DNA from 3 places in the Marinobacter sp. Hex_13 genome. Region 1 is predicted to be linked to each of the others. Evidence: predicted binding sites of a transcription regulator. Region 1 holds the regulator's gene; each other region holds the start of a gene.
The links. Region 1 encodes FliA, which starts transcription of late flagellar genes. Its sites were predicted from a motif close to CTAAAGTTTNNNNNNNNNNNGCCGNTAA; they were not measured.
Positions count from the first base shown of each region.

Region 1 (4,862 bases):
CTCCCCTGCCGGCTGCGCCAATGCGTCCAGAGCGGCAATCAGTTCCTCGGGAGCTGGCGTCGGTTCCTCGTGGTGGCGAACCTGTTCAAACATGGCATTGACGTGATCCAGGGCTTCCAGCACCACGTCCATCAGTTCCGAGTCCACCTTGCGCTTGTGGTTGCGCAGGATATCGAAGACGTTCTCCGCGGAATGACAGCAGTTCACCAGGGCATCGAGTTGCAGAAACCCAGCGCCGCCTTTTACGGTGTGAAAGCCTCGGAAGATGGCGTTGAGCAGATCGCTGTCGTCCGGGTTTTGTTCCAGGTCGACCAGTTGCTCCGACAGCTTTTCGAGTATCTCGCCTGCCTCAACAAGGAAGTCCTGCAGGATCTCTTCATCGGCATCAAGCGCCATGCGTTACCCTCTCTTACTCAGAAACCGAGACTGGACAGAAGATCATCAACATCGTCCTGTCCCGATACTACGTCTTCGCGTTCTTCGGCCTTGATCTGTGGACCAACACCCTGTTCCGCCGATATCTTTTCCCGCTCTTCCAGTTCATGCACGGTGCCGGTCATCTGGTCCACATGACTCGCCATCACTACAAGGCTCAACAGATGCTCTTCCACCTCTTTAACCAGAGTGGTGACCTTTTGGATCACCTGCCCAGTGAGGTCCTGGAAATCCTGGGCCAGGAGAATTTCCGACAAGTTGTCGTACATCGCCCCGGCATCGGTATTCAGGGTCACGAAAAACGTGTCGATACGGGCATAGAGCTCACGAAATTCAGCCGGCGCCATCTCGCGGCGACGCAGTTTCTGCCACTGGTCTCTCAGCTCGGCGGCTTCGTCGCGGAGGGCGCTGGCCTTGGGCATAGCCTCCTCAACCAGATCCATGGTCCGATTGGCCGCTTTACCGGTCATCTGAACCACGTACTCAAGGCGATCCGACGCATCGGTCATCTTCGACAGAGCTTCTGACTGTTCGGCGTTACGGGGATCGATCTGGAAATTGCGGATCGCCTCGTGGAGGCTGCGGGTCAAGCGGCCGACTTCCCGATACAGGCTCTGGTCCCTCACCTCGCTCAATTCATTGATCAGCGTCATCGCGCGGCCATAGTCCCCGGCGTTGACCTGTTCAACCAACTCGGCCGCCTGGCTGCGGAGTTTCTCCGTGACCTCCGGGTCGAGCCCCTGTGGGTCTTTTTTTCTATTGCTCATGGGAGCCGTCCGACCTCTGAATTACTGGATGCGTTCGAAGATCTTCTCAATCTTCTCCTTGAGTACGGCTGCCGTGAAGGGCTTGACCACGTAGCCGTTCACACCGGCCTGCGCAGCAGCGACAATCTGGTCGCGCTTCGCCTCGGCGGTCACCATGAGCACAGGCAGGGTTTTCAGGCTGTCATCGGCACGGACTTCCTTGAGCAGATCGAGTCCGGACATCCCTGGCATATTCCAGTCAGTTACCAGAAAATCGTATTTGCCGCTCCTGAGCATAGGCAGTGCTGTATTGCCGTCGTCTGCTTCGTCAGTGTTGGTAAAACCGAGATCGCGAAGCAGGTTCTTAATGATCCGTCGCATTGTGGAGAAGTCATCCACAATCAGGATTTTCATGTTCTTGTCCAATGGGACCTCCAGTTAAAAACGCCCGGAATTCGTTTTTGGCTTCCGGCTCACAGTCTAGCAGGCCGGTAGTTTAACCGCTTATTGTGTGGCCTTTGAGCCGGTTGTAAAGCACCGGTTACCAAAAGGCTACAGTAAAGAATGCCTGGTAACGCCGTTCAATGGGACTGGCGGCCTGTTCAGCTCTGCCAACCAGTAAGACGCCCCCGCAGACGGAGCGCGGCCTGGCTGTGAATCTGGCTGACCCGGCTTTCACTGACACCCAACACAGCACCAATTTCCTTCAGGTTCAATTCTTCCTGATAGTAAAGGCTGAGCACCAGCTTTTCTCGCTCGGGCAGGTCACCAATCGCAGCTGCCAGGCTCTTCCGGAAGTTGTCAGACGCCAAGCCATCCAACGGGTTATCACTGTCCTCTGTTTCTTCTATCGGCAGCTCGCCGGATTCATTGAGCTCATCCAGGCTAAAAAGTCGGCCACTGTTAGCATCGCTCAGGGAGGAATAGTATTCGTCGAGGTCCAGCCCCAGCTCCTCGGCTACTTCCGAGTCTTGAGCTTCCCGACCCAGGCGGTCCTCGACAGCCTTGATGGCTTTGGCAATGCGGCGGGAGTTCCTGTGGACGGATCGAGGTACCCAGTCACCTTTGCGAATTTCATCTACCATGGCTCCGCGAATCCGGATCCCGGCGTATGTCTCAAAGGTAGCCCCCTTGTCGGAACTGTATCGCTGTGCAGCTTCCAACAAGCCAATCATGCCTGCCTGCATAAGGTCATCCAGTTGGACAGATGCCGGCAGCCGCGCCATGAGGTGAAGCGCTATTTTTTTGACCAGCGGGGCCTGCTCCTCAACGAGCTGGGAAGGTCCTCGTGTACCCGTCCGGTTGTAGGTTCCAAGTTCTTTCGCCAATGTCATGTATCCGGCTATTCAGTGACAGGATCAAAATCAGACTTCGACGAGCCGCTCCACAAAGAATTCCAGATGTCCCCGGGGCGATGATGGCAGCGGCCAGCTATCCACTTTCTCCGCGAGGCTCTTGATCGCCAACGATGCTTTTGCCCGCGGATAGGCGTCCAGCACGGCACGCTGGCGCTGTACCGCTTTTTTTACGGCCTCGTCATACGGCACCATACCCACATATTGTAGTGCCACATCAAGAAAGCGCTCGGTAACCCGGGTCAGTTTTTCAAACAGATGGCGACCTTCCTGCTCATTCCTGACCTGATTGGCCAGTATACGGAAGCGGTTGGTGCCGTAATCCCGGTTCATAAGCTTTATAAGGGCGTAGGCATCGGTGATAGAGGTAGGTTCATCACAGACAACCAGTAATAGTTCCTGTGAGGCTCGGAGGAAACTGACCACCGATTCGGAAATACCCGCAGCGGTATCAACGATCAGCACATCGATCTGGTCACCCAGTTCGCTGAACGCGTTGATCAGGCCAGCGTGCTCCAGATTGGAAAGCTGGGTCATGCGTTGGGTACCTGAGGACGCGGGCACGATTTTGATGCCACCGGGGCCGTTGACCAACACATCCCGAAGGTCACATTCCCCGGCGATGACGTCCTGGATATTACGATTGGCGGTAATACCAAGCAGAACGTCAATGTTGGCAAGGCCCAGGTCGGCATCGAGCAGCACCACCCGGCGTCCCATTTGTGCTAGGGCGATGCCAAGGTTCACTGATACGTTGCTCTTGCCAACGCCCCCTTTCCCGCCGGAAACGGCAATCACCTGTACCGGATGTGGTTTGCTCATACTGACTCTGATCTCTTGCCGCGTTTAACCGCAGGCTGTGTTGTTTTTAAACAGCGACTGCCTGTTGCTGCTGGAGTTTCTTCAGCCTCTCCACGGCCAACCGCACCAGCGGAATGGACTCAGCGTGGTGCAGGTCTTCCGGGATTTTCTGCCCGTCGGTGTAATACGCCACCGGCAATCCCGTTTCCATGACGAATCCCAGCGATTCACCCAGGGTCAGTGCTTCATCGATTTTGGTCATCACACAACCCGTAAGATTTGCCATCTTATAGCAATGCCAAACGGATTTCATGATGCGCGGCTGACTGGTTGCCGAAACCACCAGATGGGTTCGAATCCGATGGTGACTGCGAGCCAGCTCCATAAGCTGCTCCTCGTAGCCCTTGTCGGTGCTGGTCAGGCCAGCGGTATCAATCAACACCAGGTGCCGGTCCGACAGTTCGTTCAGTATGTCGTCGAGGGAATGGGTTTCGTCCACAACCCGAACCGGAACGTTCAGTATGCGCCCGAACACAAATAGTTGCTCATGGGCCGCGACCCGATAGCGATCGGTGGTGACCAGCGCCAGAGAGTCGGCGCCGTGGCGCAGCACATAGTGCGCGGCCAGCTTGCCGATGGTCGTCGTCTTGCCGGACCCGGTTGGGCCCACCAGGGCGTAGACACCGCCCTCATCCGCCCATTCAGTACGCGCGGTCTTCACACCGGCGGCCAGCATTTTCAGAGACTGCTTCCAGCCATCCTCAAGCCGGCCTGCGCGGTGGCGCCGGGACAGAGAGTTGGCGAGCTCCAGCCCGAGACCAAACTCCTGCAACCTCTCAGACAGCCTCTGCTGTACTGCGTTCACCGCTGTTTGTTCGGGTTCACCGCCATTCCGGGCACTGACCAGGTCACGGAGGGAACTGATCTCCGCACGCATTTGCGCCAGTTCTCCGGAATAGGCAGCGCTGGCAGCGGTAGGCTCTTCAACCACCATGTCATCGTCGGCCAGCGATTCTTTCGACAAGCCAGCGTGGCCAAAGTCCCCACCCGCAACCGCATTACCATAGGTCGCGCGCTTTTCCCGCACTTCCCGAATACGATCGCGAGAGCGGCCGAGTTCGTCCTCCAGGCGGCGATGCTGTTCCGCCTGCATTTCGGCTAGCCGTGAGCCATTGGTGGCTTCCCGCGCAGCGTCACCGAGGCGTTGGCGCGCCATATTTTCGTCATAATCGAGCGCTGTCACAATTTCGACGCCACCATCCACACGACGATTGGAAAGGATTACGGCATCGGGACCCATCTGATCCCGCACCTGACGCAGTGCCTCTGCCATGCTTTGGGCAAAAAACCGCTTAACTTTCATAATGATGCTTCCTCCCCGGTCAGCGCTTTCCAGCGCCTTCCGCCTTTCCAGCCGCGGCCTTTACTGACCGACGGATGCGACAATAGTGATCTGTTTGTTATCCGGAATTTCCTGGTACGACAGTACATGCAGACGCTCTACTCCGTAGCTGGCAAACTTCGC
Region 1 covers NZ_LSMM01000049.1:97,128-101,989, reverse strand. Annotated here, with positions in the region: gene AXW11_RS13005 (chemotaxis protein CheA) at 1-396, opposite strand, end outside; gene AXW11_RS13000 (protein phosphatase CheZ) at 414-1,202, opposite strand; gene cheY (chemotaxis response regulator CheY) at 1,224-1,607, opposite strand; gene AXW11_RS12990 (RNA polymerase sigma factor FliA) at 1,784-2,515, opposite strand; gene AXW11_RS12985 (MinD/ParA family protein) at 2,546-3,358, opposite strand; gene flhF (flagellar biosynthesis GTPase FlhF) at 3,405-4,700, opposite strand; gene flhA (flagellar biosynthesis protein FlhA) at 4,761-4,862, opposite strand, start outside.

Region 2 (4,862 bases), on a different contig from region 1:
GCCGCGGACACCTGCGTTCAGGAAATCGTTGTCGGTCAGGTTGATAAAAAACTGGGACGTGGCGGAGTCCGGTGAGCTTGTGCGGGCCATGGCGATGGTTCCGCGAAGGTTTTTGGCGGTTGGCCTGGCTTCGTTCCGGATGGGGCTACGGGTCTGCTTCTGGTTTAGATCCTGATCAAAACCGCCGCCCTGGATCATGAAACCTGGAATGACCCTATGGAACAGCGTTCCCTCGTAGAACCCGTTTTTGGCATAGGTAATAAAATTCTCAACGGTCTCGGGAGCGATGTCCGGGCGCAGAGTCACCTCAATGGCACCTTCGCTGGTTTCAATAATCACCTGGGGCAGCTCATTCTGTTGCCCTTCTGCCGCCAGGCAGTTGCCGATACCCAGCATGAAGGTTACAGATAGAGCGATTTGCATCACATAACGAAACGGTTTTACGAAATTTGTCATTCTATAATGGCTCACGTAGTTAGTTCAGGGAATAGTAGGTAGCTTCGGGAATGTTTGCTGCGATACTGTTCCCATGAATCCAGTCTGTTGCAGGATGTTAGCAGATAATACTTGTCAAGTCGGGCATATTCCCTGCGGAGTTCATGACTATCAGCTAACCTTTTATCGCATCAGTGGCATTGATGCACTCTGACCGGGCCAGGTTGTACGGCAATCACTGTGAAGCTATTGGAGGCATACCTTGAAAATCCGTCAGGGCTTCGAAGAAAAATCCCGTCTCGGTCGGTTGCTGATAAACCGGGGATACCTTTCCGAAATTCAGTTGGAAGAGGGCCTGCGCCTACAGCATGAGACCGGTCAGCGGCTCGGCGAGGTGTTTATACAGTCCGGCTGGATTACCGAGCGCGAGTTGCATCGGGTTCTCAAGCACCAATCCCGTTACCGCAACGCGGCTGCACTGGTCACTATGGCGGTATTGCCTTTTCAGCCATTGGTCAGTTTTGCCGCTGGCAGCACCACGAATGATTCACGAGACGTTACGGACGCCGCGCAATTGTACGAGCGTGCCGGTTTGGCGCCGCTTAATGACGACGAGATGGCCGGCGTGTCGGGGCAGGGTGATCAATCCTTGTTGGATCGTATCGCCACGGTATCTGCCATGACCGGAAGTAACGACGGGACAGGAGAGGTTGATCCGGATGTCATCGAAGGCCTGAAACTAACAGCGAACATTTTCGTGCCGGTGCTGAACTTCCTGGATTCTGATCTGACGATATCCGGTGTGCATTATCGGGATGATGTTCCCCGTTACATGGTTCGTGACGATGGCGGACTCACCCTGGCGTTCCCGGAAAGGATCGAACAGATCCGCATGGACAATATACGGGTCAGCGGCAGTCAGGGACCGTCCATGGGGAACATTGCACTCGACAATATCCGCTTCCATCCCGATTCACAGATGACGATCTATACTCGCTGATGGGATGCGTTGGGCTCCGACGTTTGCGGAGCCCAGAAGCCGTCAGGCGCTCGCCAGAACGGTACGGTGTGATACGGCCTTTTGCTCGCCCTGAGCACCGTAGAGGGTCTGGTGCCCGGAAACGCCGCGGAATATATCAGTAAGACGTGAAAGGCGCTTCTGAAGGTGACTGACAACCCGCCCATTATTGCTATTCAACTGGTGACAGGTCTTAAGGCGTTCGTCGGCCTCCCGCCACAAGTCGTAAACATCTGACAGGCCGGCGCTGAGAATAAACCGTGAGGGTGCTCCGTTTTCAGGTCGAAACCCCATCGACACCAGAAGGCGGATTTTGAGTTTGGCCCGTTCACGAATCTGACCCAACAGAGTGTTTTTCTCGCCAGTCAGTGATTCGAGTTTACGGATATCAGATGTGGAAAGGCAGGCTTTTTCCTGCTGCAGGACGTCCGCCAGGGATTCGAGTTGACGGATATCCTGAGATAAAAGGTCTTTCAGTTCATCAATTGCGGCCATGATCTACTCACCCGAAAATGCTTTCATCCATCTCAAGCATTTTCTGGGCCAGTTTCTCTGCATCAACCTTGTAGGAGCCGCTTTCAAGGGCAGAGCGGATCTGCTCGATACGGTCATCGTCCATTTCCGGATAACTGCCGAGCTTTTGTTCGAGCTGTTTCAGGTTCTTCGCCTGGCTGCTCAAATTGACATTTTCACCACGGGCGCCTTGCGCCTGGGTCTTTGCCTGCTCAGCTGTAGAGGGCTGAGTGCTCTGGGTAGCGGAAGATTTATCGGCCGTGGTTTTCTGGGTGTTGACCTGGCCTGGGCCTATTCCATTAAAGTCAACTGACATAACGTTACCTGCTTAACTGGTCGGCCGCGTTGGGCGGCTCCAAAATTTCATACCTGTCTATCGGCATGGCCTGACGTTTCTTTAGCGATTTTTGCAAGAGTTAAATGACACTCTTGTCATCTTTCCAAAAAACCGGCAACAGATTGCCGTTTCCGGTGAATCAATGCCGGGAACGAGGTTACATGGGAATCTCGACATGCCCGGGAGCAGTCACACGGGCACGCACGGTGCGGGAGGACGAGAGGTTCTCAACCAGAACCTGTTCTCCAATCCCGGCACTAGCCAGGGCCTTACCCCTTGAGTTTACCGAAAAATTTCCGCTGCGGGCGCTGATGATAACATGGTCTCCGCGTTCGATCGCTGCCGGAGCCAGCACCAAATCCGGTGTAAATACGGTACCGGCGTTCACGCCGCGGCGCATTTCCATGCCCATTAACTGGTCGACATTGGTTATTGCGCCCCGTCGAATCGAATTCACCACCACGTTATCCGACTGTATTGCCGCTTTTGTCAGTCGTTCGCCGCGCCCCAGGGGGCGGGCGGCGACCATGGCTTCACCGGTTATCGTGACGGATACCGGAAGGAACATGCGCCAGGGGCGCTCGCCCTCGCAGGAAACCAGTAGCGAGGGTTGGGTGGTTCTCCAGGGGTCGCCGCTGAACGATACGCTGAGTGGGGTATCACAGGTTGCGAGCGAGAGGCGTGCGTCGAGTTGGCCAGTATCGTGGGAAACCGTAAAGCCTTCGTTTGCCTGAGCCTCTGAAAATGCCTCCAGAAATTGTTCCGCGCTGCTTTGAATTTGTTCGGCCGTGGTCGTGGAGGCCATTGCCGGGCCGGCTGTTACGGCGAATAACAATATGATGGCGAAATTGGTAATGCGCATACGCGGCAGTTTGTCCTATGCTGTCATTAACCGGGTAAAGCCCCGAGTTCAGGAATATCCTAATGATTTCCGGATTCGGCCGTTAAGCCTATCGAGTGAGTCAATAAACCGGCACATAGCCGGTTCCACGCGACTTTCTAGAATAACGCAGCAAGATGCGTGCCGGCAGCAAGACGTTTCGAGTGGGAGATATAAACGATGGCAGGGGTATTGGACAGTGTAAATCAGCGCACCCAGCTGGTGGGCCAGAATCGTCTGGAGCTTCTGTTATTTCGCCTTCGTGGCCGGCAGATGTACGGCATCAACGTCTTCAAGGTCAAGGAAGTGTTGCAGTGCCCCAGGCTGTCGTCGTTGCCGAACAGTCGCCCTATGGTTCGGGGCGTGGCCCATATTCGTGGCGAGACCATCCCTATCATTGACCTTGGTATGTCAATCCGGCTTCCCGGTATTCCCAAGGAAGAGATGGCCACCAGCTTCGTGATCATTACTGAGTACAACCGAAAAACCCAGGGTTTCCTGGTGGCTGGTGTCGACCGCATCGTGAATATGAACTGGGAAGACATCCTGCCGCCACCCAAGGGGGCGGGCAAAGACGTTTACCTGACAGCGGTAACGCACTTTGAAGACAAGCTGATTGAGATTATCGATGTTGAAAAGATACTCTCTGAAGTCTCTCCGTTTGAGGAGGATGTCACCGAAGACGTCCGCAACCGCAGTTCAGAGCGGGTGCCCGGCCATCTACCAGTGCTCGTTGTGGATGATTCCGCAGTGGCCCGACGTCAGATAGAGCGGTGCCTCACGGCCATCGGTATGGAGGTGGTGACAAAAAATGACGGCAAGCAGGCCCTGGATTATCTAAAAGAAGTTACGGCAGATGGTTCCCAGGCCGTCGACCACCTGTGTCTGATCATATCCGATGTCGAAATGCCGGAAATGGACGGGTACACTTTGGTCACCAAGTGCAAAAATGAGCCTGCAATCAAGGACGTATTCATCATGCTGCACACGTCCTTGAGTGGCGTGTTCAACAAGGCAATGGTGCAGAAGGTAGGCGCTGACGATTTCATGGCAAAATTCAGCCCCGATGAGTTGGCTGAAAGGGTTATGGAAATTGTCGATCGCGAGCAGTGACGCCGGTGTCACTTCCGACCCACTCGATACTGAGATCCAATGAAAGCTGAGATAACCCCACAGGAATACGAGGCGTTTAAGACATTCCTGCAGGATGCGTGTGGAATTTTGCTCGGGGACAACAAGCAGTACCTGGTGAAAAGCCGGTTACGGCGGATCATGGAAGAGAACAAGTTGAGTACCCTGGGTGATCTGCTGGATCGCGTGAAGCGAACCGGTCGCAGCAGTTTGAAGGAAGTCGTGATCGATGCGATGACGACGAATGAGACACTTTGGTTCAGGGACAATCACCCGTTCCGCATCCTGCAGGAAAAGCTGCTGCCGGAGTTCGGCGACAGAAAATCAGCGCAGTCACTCCGTATCTGGTCGGCAGCCTGCTCGACAGGGCAGGAGCCCTATTCGGTAGCGATGATTATTGAAGAATTTCGTCGCCAACGGCCGGGTAGGCTGCGGGATGTGAAGATCACCGCCACCGACATCTCCAAAAGCGTTCTTGAGGTTGCGCGCCGTGGCGAGTATGAGATGATTGCCATTGGCCGGGGACTGTCGCCCGAGCGTCAGAAGCA
Region 2 covers NZ_LSMM01000046.1:10,173-15,034, reverse strand. Annotated here, with positions in the region: gene AXW11_RS12005 (peptidylprolyl isomerase) at 1-456, opposite strand, end outside; gene AXW11_RS12000 (cyclic di-GMP-binding domain-containing protein, MshE-related) at 698-1,435, shown strand; gene AXW11_RS11995 (flagella synthesis protein FlgN) at 1,478-1,948, opposite strand; gene flgM (flagellar biosynthesis anti-sigma factor FlgM) at 1,956-2,282, opposite strand; gene flgA (flagellar basal body P-ring formation chaperone FlgA) at 2,461-3,165, opposite strand; gene AXW11_RS11980 (chemotaxis protein CheV) at 3,364-4,296, shown strand; gene AXW11_RS11975 (CheR family methyltransferase) at 4,336-4,862, shown strand, end outside.
Region 2: flgM (flagellar biosynthesis anti-sigma factor FlgM) is a predicted target of FliA. The motif match lies at 2,340-2,367, and genes of this name have one in related genera.

Region 3 (4,862 bases), on a different contig from region 1:
GTGATCACCGGTGGTACCTCCGGTATCGGTCTGGCGACAGCCGAAAAACTGGCGGATGCCGGCGCTATCCTGGTGATTGGCGCGCGCAAGAAAGAACGCCTGATGGAGGTGGCTGCTGAACTGGAAGCCCGAGGCGGCAACGTTCATGCCTACCAATGTGACTTTGCCGACATGGATGACTGCGACCGGTTCGTGAAAACGGTGCTGGACAATCACGGCCATGTGGACGTATTGGTCAATAACGCAGGCCGTTCCATCCGTCGCTCACTGGCGCTCTCGTTCGACCGTTTCCACGATTTCGAGCGTACCATGCAGCTGAACTACTTCGGCTCCGTTCGCCTGATCATGGGTTTTGCTCCGGCTATGTTGGAGCGTCGTCGCGGGCACGTGGTCAATATCTCATCCATCGGTGTGTTGACCAACGCGCCCCGTTTCTCGGCCTATGTCGCGTCCAAGTCAGCGCTGGATACCTTCAGCCGTTGTGCGGCGGCGGAGTGGTCGGATCGCAACGTGACCTTCACCACCATCAACATGCCGTTGGTGAAAACGCCGATGATCGCGCCCACCAAAATCTACGACTCGGTGCCCACGCTGACACCGGACGAAGCGGCGGAAATGGTGGCAGACGCCATCGTGTACCGTCCCAAGCGCATCGCCACGCGTCTGGGCATTTTTGCCCAGGTCATGCAGGCGCTGGCGCCGAAGATGGGCGAGATCGTGATGAACACGGGTTACCGCATGTTCCCGGACTCTCCGGCCGCTGCCGGCAGCCGTTCCGGCGAGAAGCCGAAGGTGTCCTCCGAGCAGGTGGCCTTTGCGGCGATCATGCGGGGTATTTACTGGTAGTATTGCCCTTGGAGATCAAAAAAACCCCGCTTCGCGCGGGGTTTTTTGTGGCTGTCTATCAAGGTGCCTCTTCTGTGTCGTCCGGTATGGGCGGCGGTGGGAAGCCACCGATTTCGCGCCAGCGGTTGACGATGCCACAGAACAGATCTGCGGTTTTCTCTGCGTCATAGGCGGCCGAGTGCGCTTCCTTGTTGCTGAACGGAATGCCCGCCAGCTTGCAGGCTTGCGCCAGTACGGTATGGCCGTAGGCCAGGCCAGCTAGCGTTGCCGTGTCGAAGGTGGAAAACGGATGAAACGGGTTGCGGCGGATGTCTGAACGCAGGGCAGCGGCGAACACAAAGTTGTGGTCGAAGGTTGCGTTGTGGCCAACGAGCACGGCTCGTTTGCAATCGTGGGCTTTGACCGCCTTGCGGATGGGCCCGAAAATCTCGCTCATGCCTTCTCGTTCCGGAACGGCTTCCCGCTCCGGGTTCCACGGGTCGATACCGGTGAAGTCCAGCGCAGACTGCTCCAGGTTGGCGCCCTCGAAGGGGTCGATCTGCTGAACGTGGGTTTCAGCCCGCTTCAACCAGCCGTCCTCATCCATTGTCAGTATGACCGCAGCGATCTCCAGCAGGGCGTCCTTCTCAGGATTGAAGCCGCCGGTTTCCACATCCACCACAACCGGCAGGAAACCACGGAAGCGGCGGGACATGGGATGCGGTTCTTTATGTTCTTCAGTCACTTAAACTCCTGGAGTCTCTGGCCAGGGTTGCCGGCCTGGTACACAAATGATTGATAAGGAACGATTAACAGGGAACGGTTGGTCGGCTGATGTTCAGACAAGCCGCCATCTCAGGCTTTCGCCGGCCTTCAAAGGCACGATGGTACCGTCAGCCAGGGGCAGTTCGTCGGGCATCTCCCAGGATTCTTTCACTAGCGTGATGGTATCGCTGTTTCTGGGCAGGCCATAGAAATCGGCGCCATTAAAGCTGGCAAAGGCCTCCAGTTTGTCCAGCACACCCAGGTCTTCGAAAATCTCCGCATACAGGGGCATGGCGCTGAACGCTGAATAGCAGCCGGCGCAGCCACAGGCGGTTTCTTTCTTGTCTTTCGAGTGCGGCGCAGAATCCGTTCCCAGGAAGAAGCGGCGGTCTCCGCTGACCACTGCATCCCTTAACGCCTGTTGGTGCCGGTTGCGTTTGAGGATGGGCAGACAATACAGGTGAGGGCGAATGCCGCCGACCAGCATGTGGTTGCGGTTGTACATCAGATGTTGCGGCGTGATGGTGGCACCCAGATTGTCACCGTCATGGTCACGCACGAATTCGGCTGAATCGGCGGTGGTGATGTGCTCCAGAACCACCCGCAAATCCGGAAACGCCTCCATGGTCGGCGCCAGTACGCGCTTGAGGAAGATCTTTTCCCGGTCGAAGATGTCGATCTCTGCGTCGGTGACTTCGCCGTGGACCAGCAACAGCATGCCGCAGTCACTCATGGCCTCCAGTACCGGATAAATGTTGCGGATGTCGGTCACACCGGATGCGGAGTTGGTGGTGGCGCCAGCCGGGTACAGTTTGGCGGCAATCACGCCCGCAGCCTTGGCATCCCTGATTTGCGCAGGCGTAGTGGTTTCTGTGAGGTACAGCGTCATCAGCGGGTCGAACCCGGTGTCGCCGGCTGCGGCCAGTATCCTGCTACGGTAAGCCATGGCCTGTTCGGCTTCCGTCACCGGTGGCGCCAGGTTTGGCATGATGATGGCGCGGCCAAAGCAACGGGCGGTGGCGGGTACGACGTCCTTGAGAATGTCGCCGTCCCGCACGTGGAGGTGCCAGTCGTCAGGACGGGTGATGATCAGTTGTTCGGTCATTTACGGTTCCGGGATCTGCTGGGGCCCGTCAAACGTGAACCCCTGAAAGAAAAAATCTGGCGAAATTATATCAGAAGCCGACAGCGATTGTTTTGGCGGGCGTCCTAAAGAAAGACTGACTTCGGCCGTTACGAGGGTAGTGAATCTTTTCTGACGGATGGATGGTATGGCACGAATTTCCGCCTTCCTGCGTGGTGCAGTGGTTTCCAGTGCGATTGGTGCACTGACGGCAGGCTCTGTTGCGGTGCAGGCCGCCACCTTTGGCGCGGGTATCGAGAACAGCCAGTGGTACCTGTCGGAGTCCGTATTCGAGTGTACTTTAGTGCATCAGGTTCCGGGCTACGGCCGTGCCGTATTCCGCCACAAGGCGGGTGAGTCGCTGTCCTTCTTTCTGGAGTCGGAAACGCCGCTCATGCGTCCTGGTCAGGCTCAGTTGGTGATGGAAGCGCCGTCATGGCGCCCGGGAACCGCCCCCCGTCCCCTTGGTCGGGTTAACGTGGACGACAGTCGTCGGCCGCTGATGCTCGAGTCACGCCTCGCCATGGTGCTTGTCCAGAGCCTGCTGGAGGGGATGGACCCAACGGTTACGCGTGAGTCCTGGTACGACGGCAGCCTGGTTCGGGTGAAAGTGTCCAACATTAACTTTGCGGGCCAGTTCTCTGGTTATCGAAGCTGCACCGCCGGCCTGTTGCCGGTCAACTACGATCAGATCAAGCGGTCCCGCATTTCCTTTGCGTCAGGCAGCACCAGCCTGTCTGAAGCTGACCGTCGGTTTCTCGACAACATTGTGATGTACATCCAGGCAGATTCCACGGTGGAAAGGGTGTTCGTGGATGGGCATACCGACAGCAGCGGTAGCCGTATCGACAATCGCGCGTTGTCCGAAGAGCGGGCCAATGCGGTGGCGGATTACCTGATCGGGCAGGGCATTGATGCTGATCTCGTGACCACCAGGGCCCATGCGGACCAATACCCGGTATCACGCCGCGCGGCAGACAACCGGCGCACCACAATTCGCCTTCAGCGGGAAGGCGAACGGCCGGACCTGCAGCAAGCCAATGGCTACGAGGCCGCAACGCCAAATACCTGACATTGCGCGCGGCAATCTCAGTGGATGGCGTTGAGCACCTCAAGGTGAGCGTTGACACTCTCGGCCAGCGCCCTCAAATGATAGCCACCCTCCAGGGTTGAGACAATACGGTCGTTGGCATGGTCGCTGGCCACGCTGGTGATCATTTCCGTCAACCAGCGGTAATCCTCTACTTCCAGGTTCAGCTCCGCCATCGGGTCCAGTCGGTGGCCGTCAAAGCCGGCGGAGACTAGCACCAGTTGCGGGCGGAAGTCCTGCAGCCGTTTCAGCCACGCTGCTTCCACGATCTTCCGGTAGTCGTCTGCCGGAGTGCCTGCCTGGATGGGCGTATTGATGATGTTTTCCGCCTGGCGATGCACGTGGGAATGTGGGTAGAACGGATGCTGGAAACTGGAACACATCAGGATGCGTTCATCACCGCCCACGATATCCACCGTGCCGTTGCCCTGGTGTACGTCAAAATCAATAATCGCTACCCGCTCCAACTGGTGAAAGTTCAACGCCCGCATGGCGGCCAGCGCGATGTTGTTGTAGAAGCAGAAGCCCATGGATTTACTGCGTTCGGCATGGTGCCCGGGTGGCCTGGCGCACACAAACGCGTTGGTGAGCTGGCTGCTGAGCACCATATCGACCGCTTCAATGCTGGCGCCAGCGGCAAGTCGGGCGGCTCTCAGGGTGTCCGGCATCATGGCGGTATCGGGGTCGGTATACACCCGTCCCCTGGTGGGCTGCATCAGATCAAGTTGGTTCAGATAGCGTTCGGGGTGCACGGTCTGCAACTGGTCCCGGGTGGCTTCGTCAGGTCGCACCCAGTCGAGATCTTGCCCCAGGCCGGTGTCGGCCAGGTAACTGGTGATGGCTGCCAGTCGCTCGGGGCACTCAGGGTGCTCCGCCCCCATATTGTGTTTCATGCAGTCGTCGTGAGAGAAGAATCCCGTTGTCATACTGGTCCCGAACACTCTGGTTGTGCTTGTATTTTGTCCGATATTATCAGGGATAGACCGGGCTTTCTGCGTTTCTTTGGTCTTATGGCGGAGATAGCCGTTTTACATCGTCAGGCAAGCGCCTAAGATAAGG
Region 3 covers NZ_LSMM01000088.1:45,307-50,168, reverse strand. Annotated here, with positions in the region: gene AXW11_RS20055 (SDR family oxidoreductase) at 1-846, shown strand, start outside; gene rnt (ribonuclease T) at 905-1,540, opposite strand; gene pyrC (dihydroorotase) at 1,664-2,695, opposite strand; gene AXW11_RS20040 (flagellar protein MotY) at 2,862-3,785, shown strand; gene AXW11_RS20035 (histone deacetylase family protein) at 3,803-4,729, opposite strand.
Region 3: AXW11_RS20040 (flagellar protein MotY) is a predicted target of FliA. The motif match lies at 2,800-2,827, and genes of this name have one in related genera.